DNA from 2 places in the Bradyrhizobium sp. 153 genome. Region 2 is predicted to be linked to the other one. Evidence: predicted binding sites of a transcription regulator. Region 2 holds the regulator's gene; the other holds the start of a gene.
What was found. Region 2 encodes PhoB, which activates phosphate uptake and scavenging genes when phosphate is short. Its sites were predicted from a motif close to TGTCATNNANCTGTCAT; they were not measured.

Region 1 (4,195 bases), on a different contig from region 2:
GACAGCGCCAGCGGCCGGTCCGGATTGCCTTCGCCCGAGGCGATACTGTCCCCGAGGCCGGCAACGAAAATGTCGCGAACCTGGATCTCAGCCTGGACCCGCTGGGTCGGATCGGAGCCGGAGGAGACGTCGACGGTCGCGACCGTCTGCTTGCCGTAACGGACGCGCAAATTGACCGGCTCGGCGCAATCGAAGGTCGACGCTTGCGGCCCGTCGCCGTCATCGAACGACCAGGCGCAGGTGGCGCCGACCGGCACTGCGCCGAGGAGGCGCACAGTGACGGGATGATCGATCGGGGTGATGTAGTTCTCCTTGACGTTGTCGCGGGTGCAGGGCTGGTTGACCCGGCCCTGGAGGTCGATGCAGAGCCGGTTGACCATGTTGCGGGCCCAGCCGCGGCCCTCGCTCTGGAGCTCCAGCGACTGCTCGGCGGCCAGGATGCTGCGGTTGCGCGCATTCTCGACATGGAGCAGGAAATCGCGCTCTTCGCGGAACAGGCGGAAGCGGTTGCGCACCTCCCAGCTGATCTGCATGGCGCCGGCGTCCTGAGCGGCAGCGCGCTCGAGCGGCAAAGCGGTCAGAATCCCGGCAAGCAGCAGGGCGCCTGCGGAGAGGGTGCGAAAGAAGGGTGGGATCATGGCCCGCGTGTTCAACGGCAAAGTTGAGGCGGAAATAAGAGGGGATAGCTGCCCCGCCCGCAACCTTTGTCTGAGTGGCCTACCGCTTGCCGGCCTGCCGCAGCGCACGCTCGCGCTCCATCGCGGCCACCTGCTTGGGCAGGTTGGCCTGGGTGCAGGCCTCCGCCAGCCGCCGCCGCTCCTGCCACGGCGCGACCACGTTCATCCAGAGCTCGCGCGTGCCCATGATGGAGATGGCGAGGCCGAACGGGATCACGAAATAGAGGATGCGGAACACCAGCAGCGTCGCCAGAAGCTCCTCGCGGCCGAATTCGGGGAGCGCCACCAGCATGGCGGCATCGAATACGCCGATCGAGCCCGGCGCATGGCTGGCAAAGCCGAGCAGCGTTGCCAGGATGAACACAACGGCGAGCGACATGAAGTCGATCGGTGGATTGGCCGGCATCAGCAGGTACATCGCCGTAGCGCAGAAGCCGAGATCGATCACGCCGATCAGGATCTGCACCAGCGTCAGGGGCGCCGAGGGCAGCACCACCTTCCAGCCCTTCTGGCCGAGCTCGCGCCGCTTCTCACCCATGCAGAGCCAGACCAGATAAGCGCCGATCGAGGCGAGGCCGCCGAGCGCGATCAACCGGTTGATCGACGACGGCAGCTGATCCATCGACGACGCCGCACCCGGATGGATGGCCATGCCGATCGAGAGCACGAAGATGTTACCGAGCCAGAAGGTCAGGCCCGACAGGAAGCAGATTTTGGCGACGTCGATCGCGTTCAGCCCGTAATCCGAATAGATCCGGAAGCGGATCGCTCCGCCGGTGAAGACGGTAGCGCCGATGTTGTGGCCGATCGAATAGGACGTGAAGCTGGAGAGCGCCGCGATGCGATAAGGCACGTGCTTCTTGCCGATCGTTCGCAGCGCGAAAAAGTCGTAGAAGGTCAGCGTGCAGAACGCAAAGAAGACGCAGATCGCCGCCAGCCCGATATTCCCGCGAGGAATCTCGGTCAACGCCGTCAAGATAACTCCGGTATCGATGCCCTTGAGGGTCCGCACCAGCGTGGTGATTGCGAAGGCAATGATGAAGACGCTCGCGGCAATGCCGAGCCGTCGCCAGCCAATCCATCTATTGAAGCCGCGTTTCAGCGCGGGCAGCAGTCCGTGCATTCATCCTCCCGGCGGGGGGCAAGACCGATCCGGCCAGGCATTGGCCAGTGCGGGTACGATGACGGCCAAAGGGCAGGCGTCGATCGCTTGGCATGATCCAGCTCATTTAAGGCAAAAACAGCGGCTTGTGCAGCCCTTGACAACAATAGGTTCTGCGTTGGACCAGCCACTTTTGTCATATGTGGTTCACATCCGACGCGCGTTAAGCATATGAGTCGTGACGTGCGGTTCGGAAAGCGCATTCGTGTTTAAGGAGGATGGTTTCAAATCCTGGCGCCGTCGGCATTGTTCCAGCGCAAGCGGCGGGTGTTTTGGAACGTCGGTGCCGCGTGCTCGTTAGGCCCCATCAGCAACCGGACATGGCGGAACAGGCGGCCTTTCTTGCAGGCCGATGCCCGTCGTGTTCCCGAACCGAGAGGACCGGAACGATGGGACTGTTCACAAAAGACATCAAAACCATGAACGACCTGTTCGTGCACCAGCTCCAGGATGTCTATTACGCCGAGCAGCAGCTCACCAAGGCGCTGCCGAAAATGGCCAGCAAGGCCACCGATCCGCAGCTGAAACAGGGCTTTTTGACGCACCTTGAAGAAACCAAGCAGCACGTGGCGCGTCTCGAGGAAGTGTTCAAGATGCACGGCGTCGCCGTGAAGGCGATCGACTGCCCGGCGATCGACGGCATCATCGAGGAAGCCGACGAGACGGCGGGCGAAGTTGCCGACAAGGCCGTGCTCGACGCGGCGCTGATCAATGCGGCCCAAGCCGCTGAGCATTACGAGATCGCCCGCTACGGCAGCCTGATCGCCTGGGCCAAGCAGCTCGGCCGCAATGATTGCGCGGCGGTGCTCGCCAAGACGCTTGAGGAGGAGAAGGCGACCGACAAGAAGCTGACGACGCTCGCCGAGAGCAAGGTGAATCTGCGCGCGGCAAGCTGAGGCAAGACGGAGCTAAGACGACGACGCCGCGCGATGGTCCGCGCGGCGTCTTATTTCCGGCGTCATCCCAGTGCGCCACTGCGCACAAGACGGGCGATGCACTTTATGGGTGGCGGCCGGGCACAGCCACATCCATCATTCGGCCATTGTCGAAACATGACGGCACGCCGGATGGGTATATTTCGCATGGGGCTGCAAGCGAGGTGGCAGCATGCGAGCAAACATTATCAAACACCGAACCTTAGACAACGCGAGTGCTGCGCCGCGGGCCCGCTCGCATCTTGCAACCTCCCTCACCCTTGCCGCCATGAGCCTCGGCTATGGCGTGGTGCAGCTCGACGTGACCATCGTCAACACCGCGCTCGATGCAATGGGCAGGGCGCTCGGCGGCGGGGTCGCCGAGCTGCAATGGGTGGTCAGCGCCTACACCATCGCGTTTGCCGCCTTCATCCTCACGGCCGGTGCGCTGGGTGACCGGATCGGCGCCAAGCGCGTCTTCATGGCGGGGTTCGCCATCTTCACCGCGGCCTCGCTCGCCTGTGCGCTGTCGCCCAATGCGGTCGTGCTGATCGCAGCACGGCTGGTTCAGGGCCTTGCGGCGGCGATCCTGGTGCCGAATTCTCTTGCCCTGCTCAATCATGCCTATGCGGACGACCGCGAGCGCGGCCGCGCCGTCGCGGTCTGGGCCGCCGGAGCAAGCCTTGCACTCACCGCCGGCCCCCTTGTCGGGGGCGCGTTGATCACGCTGGTCGGCTGGCGCGCGATCTTCCTGGTCAATCTGCCGATCGGGCTCGCGGGCCTGTGGCTGAGCTGGCGTTATGCCAGCGAGGCCACGCGGGCGCGCTCGCGCGAGATCGATCTGCCTGGCCAGCTGGCCGCGATCGGTGCGCTGGGCGCGCTTGCCGGAGCAATCATCGAAGGCGGGGCGCTCGGCTGGGACCATCCGGCCGTGATCGCAGCCTTTGTCGGAGCCATCATTCTCGCCGTGCTCTTTGTCTGGCGTGAGAGCCGGGCGGCGCAGCCGATGCTGCCGCTGTCATTGTTCGGCCAGCGGCTGTTCACGCTGACCTCGTTCGTGGGACTGCTGGTGAACATCGCGATCTACGGCCTGATCTTCGTGCTCAGCCTGTATTTCCAGAGGATCAACGGGCTGTCGGCATGGTGGACCGGGCTTGCCTTCGTGCCGATGATGGCGGCGGTTCTGCCGGTCAATCTGCTGGCGCCGCGCCTGGCCGAGCGCATCGGCCCGTGCCCGACCATCGTCCTCGGCGCCTGCATCTCGGCAATCGGCTGTCTCGGCCTGCTCTGGATCGAAGCCGGGACCAGCTATTGGGCGATCTGCGCGCAGACGATCGCGATCAGCGGCGGGCTCGGCCTACTGGTGCCGCCGCTGACGTCAACGCTGCTCGGCAGCGTCGAGAAGGCGCGTTCCGGCATCGCGGCCGGCGTCCTGAACGCGA
Region 2 (4,195 bases):
GCCATGAACCCGATCTATTCGCGCCGTCGCCGCTGGGACATCGTCATCCGCGGTCTCTGCATCGCAGCCGCCGCCTTCGGCGTCACTTGGCTCGCGCTGATTCTGATCACGCTGCTTTACAATGGCCTGGCCGGGCTCAACTACCAGGTCTTCACCGAGAACACGCCCCCGCCCGGATCGAACGAGGGCGGCCTGCTCAACGCCATCGTCGGCTCGCTGATCATGACCGTGATCGGCGTCGGCATCGGCGCGCCGCTCGGCCTGTTCGCCGGCACCTATCTCGCCGAGTACGGCCGCAACGACAAGCTGACCTCGGTGATCCGCTTCATCAACGACATCCTGCTCTCGGCGCCTTCGATCATCATCGGCCTGTTCATCTACGGCGCGGTGGTGGTGCCGATGCGCGGCTTCTCGGCGATCGCCGGCGCGCTGGCGCTCGCCGTGATCGTGATCCCGGTCGTGGTGCGCACCACCGAAGACATGTTGCTGCTGGTGCCGAACCCGCTGCGTGAGGCTGCCAGCGCGCTCGGCCTGCCGCGCTCGCTGGTGATCAAACGGATCGCCTATCGTGCCGCGCGCTCCGGCCTGATCACCGGCGTGCTGCTGGCGACTGCGCGCGTCGCCGGCGAGACCGCGCCGCTGCTGTTCACGGCGCTGTCGAACCAGTTCTTCAGCCTCGGCCTCGACAAGACGATGGCCAACCTGCCTGTCACCATCAACAACTTCGTGCAGAGCCCCTACGCCTATTGGAAGCAGCTCGCCTGGAGTGGGGCGCTGCTCATCACCCTGACCGTGCTTGCCCTGAACATTGGCGCGCGCATCCTTGGCGCCGAGAGGACTGCAAAATGAGTGAAATGTCTGTTTCCGTAAGTGCGCCGACCGTTCATCCCGGCTCACAGCCGCTACCCGAGGCGCCTGCCAAGGTCACCGCGCGCAACCTCAATTTCTACTACGGTGAGCACCACGCGCTGAAGAACATCAATCTGGCCCTCGGCACCAACCGCGTCACGGCCTTCATCGGCCCGTCGGGCTGCGGCAAGTCGACCCTGCTGCGCATCTTCAACCGGATGTACGATCTCTATCCGGGCCAGCGCGCCACCGGCCAGCTGTTGCTCGACCAGACCAATATCCTCGATCCCAAGCTGGACCTCAACCTGCTGCGCGCCCGGGTCGGCATGGTGTTCCAGAAACCGACGCCGTTCCCGATGACGATCTACGAGAACATCGCCTTCGGCATCCGCCTCTACGAGAAGATCTCGAAGTCCGAGATGGACGACCGCGTCGAGAAGGCGCTGCGCGGCGGCGCGCTGTGGAACGAGGTCAAGGATAAGCTCAACGCGTCCGGCTTGTCGCTCTCCGGCGGCCAGCAGCAGCGCCTCTGCATCGCCCGCACGGTCGCGGTGCGGCCCGAAGTGATCTTGTTCGATGAGCCCTGCTCGGCGCTCGACCCGATCTCGACCGCCAAGGTCGAGGAGCTGATCCAGGAATTGTCCGAGAACTACACGATCGCGATCGTCACCCACAACATGCAGCAGGCGGCGCGCGTCTCTGATAAAACCGCCTTCATGTATCTCGGCGAGCTGATCGAGTTCGACGACACCAGCAAGATCTTCACGTCGCCGAGCGACCGGCGTACGCAGGATTACATCACCGGCCGGTTCGGCTGAGGAGACGGGACATGGGTACTGAACATACCGCAAAGGCCTTCGATACCGACCTCCAGGAGCTCACTCGCCTCGTCGCCGAGATGGGCGGCATCGCCGAGCGCATGATCGTCGATTCCGTCGACGCGCTGATCCGCCGCGACGTCGCGCTCGGCCAGCGCGTCGTCACCACCGATGCCGAGCTCGACGCGCTTCAGAAGCGCATCGAGGAGCGCGCCGTGCTCACCATCGCCCGCCGCCAGCCGATGGCGGTGGATTTACGCGAGATCGTCGGCGCCATGCGCGTTGCCACCGATCTCGAGCGCATCGGCGACCTCGCCAAGAACATGGGCAAGCGCGTTGCGGCGCTGGAGACGGACTTCCATCCGCTGAAACTGTTCCGCGGCCTGGAGCACATGACCGACCTCGTGCAGCAGCAGGTCAAGTCGGTGCTGGATGCCTATGCCGCGCACGATTTGCCGGCGGCGATGGCGGTGTGGAAGGGCGACGAGGAAGTGGACGCCATCTGCACCTCTCTGTTCCGCGAGCTCCTCACCTATATGATGGAGGATCCGCGCAACATCTCGTTCTGCATCCATCTGATGTTTTGCGCCAAGAACATCGAGCGCATCGGTGATCACGCCACCAACATCGCCGAGACCGTGTTCTACATGATCGAGGGGCAGGCGATCACCGACAAGCGGCCGAAGGGCGACATGACGACCTTCGCCACGACGGTACCGAATACCTAGGGAGCGACGACAACATGGGCGCACGCATTATGGTGGTTGAGGACGAGGAAGCTCTCACCGAGCTTCTCCGTTACAACCTCGAAGGCGACGGCTATGACGTGGAGACGGTAATGCGCGGCGACGACGCCGACACCCGCCTCAAGGAACACATCCCCGATCTGATCGTGCTCGACTGGATGCTGCCGGGACTGTCCGGCATCGAGTTGTGTCGGCGGCTGCGCACCCGTCCCGAGACCAAGCAGCTCCCGATCATCATGCTGACCGCGCGCGGCGAGGAAAGCGAGCGGGTGCGGGGTCTTGCGACCGGCGCCGATGACTACATCGTCAAGCCGTTCTCGGTGCCGGAGCTGCTCGCGCGCGTGAAGGGCCTTCTGCGGCGCGCAAGCCCCGAGCGGCTCGCCACCGTGCTCGCCTATGGCGACATCGAGCTCGATCGCGACAAGCGCCGCGTCGCGCGCTCGGGCCGGCCGATCGATCTCGGCCCGACCGAATATCGCCTGCTGGAGTTCTTCCTGGAGCATCCCGGCCGCGTGTTCTCGCGCGAGCAGCTGCTCGACAGCGTCTGGGGCCGCGACATCTACATCGACGAGCGCACCGTCGACGTCCATATCGGCCGCCTGCGCAAGCTGCTCAATCTCGGCCGCGAGCAGGACCCGATCCGCACCGTCCGCGGCGCGGGTTATGCGCTGGATGATCGGTTTGCAAAGGCGGAGCAGACGTAGGCCCAACTGCGTCACCAAGCTCGGTCGTCGTCCCGGACAAGCGTAGCTCCCGGCAACGCGCAGCGTTGTCCGGAGCGAAGCGCCGATCCGGACGCATAGCCACAGGACGTGGTTGTTGCGCGAAAAGGTAACTCCGAGTCCCCGTAACCACGGCTTGCGGTGGCTATCGGTCCCGGTCCGGCGCTTCGCTTGTCCGGGACGACGTCGGGTTTGTTGCGCCGTCACCGCGTGACGGCTGCCGGTTCGATCTCAGGAAATAATCACCGCGTGCTCGGCTTCGGTGCCGCCCGCCGGCGATCCGCTGCCGGCTGATAGGCGACGCGCGAGTGCTGGGCGCAGTAGGGCAGGCCTGACAGCGCCTTGCCGCCACAGAAGAAGAAGTCCGGGCTGGAGGGATCGCCGACCGGCCAGTGGCACGTCGCCTCGTTCAATTCCAGCAGCGACAGCCGCTGACTCATCGGCACCACGTTGTCGTAGGTGACCGGTTCGGCCTCCACCTCGACCTCGAAGGCCTGCGCCAGCGCGGTGTTGCCGCGCGAGATCGGCCGGGTCACCCGCATCATATGCTGCGCGGGCCGCGCCTTGCGCGGCCGCGGCGCTGCCGATGAAGGGCTCTTGGCGCGGCCCGACAGGCCGAGCCTGTGCACTTTGCCGATCACGGCATTGCGGGTCACATTGCCGAGCTCGGCCGCGATCTGGCTGGCCGAAAGTCCGGCCTCCCAGAGCTTTTTCAGCTGCTCGACGCGATCGTCGGACCAGGTCAAAACCGTCATTGCACCCTTTCCCTCGTTGCGCGCCGCCATCCTGGGGCCTCACAGCGAATGCTTAAGCCTTGAAAAACCCGTGCCGTCAGAATCCCTTAAGGCTCGCCGGGCGCGTGACTGACGCCCGAACGTTTACGCCGGTACATGAGGACTCTTGGGATCAGAACCGCTGCACGAGATGTCGTATCTGACAGTCCAAACGCTACAATATGGCGTGACTCCCGCGCAAGAGTCCGCCGACTCGCTTCCACATGTTCCGTGGTGAAAACCCCGCAAGATCGGCACCGCAAGACTACGGATTTCGCGTTTCGCGA

Region 1: IVA91_RS05935 (YbhN family protein) is a predicted target of PhoB. The motif match lies at 1,974-1,990, and genes of this name have one in related genera.

What each region holds. Positions count from the first base shown of each region.
Region 1 is NZ_JADPKH010000023.1:64,177-68,371, reverse strand. Features, by position in the region: gene IVA91_RS05940 (hypothetical protein) at 1-638, opposite strand, end outside; gene IVA91_RS05935 (YbhN family protein) at 718-1,800, opposite strand; gene IVA91_RS05930 (ferritin-like domain-containing protein) at 2,229-2,735, shown strand; gene IVA91_RS05925 (MFS transporter) at 2,947-4,195, shown strand, end outside.
Region 2 is NZ_JADPKH010000037.1:261,867-266,061, forward strand. Features, by position in the region: gene pstA (phosphate ABC transporter permease PstA) at 4-849, shown strand; gene pstB (phosphate ABC transporter ATP-binding protein PstB) at 846-1,667, shown strand; gene phoU (phosphate signaling complex protein PhoU) at 1,679-2,395, shown strand; gene phoB (phosphate regulon transcriptional regulator PhoB) at 2,410-3,117, shown strand; gene IVA91_RS11005 (GcrA family cell cycle regulator) at 3,378-3,890, opposite strand.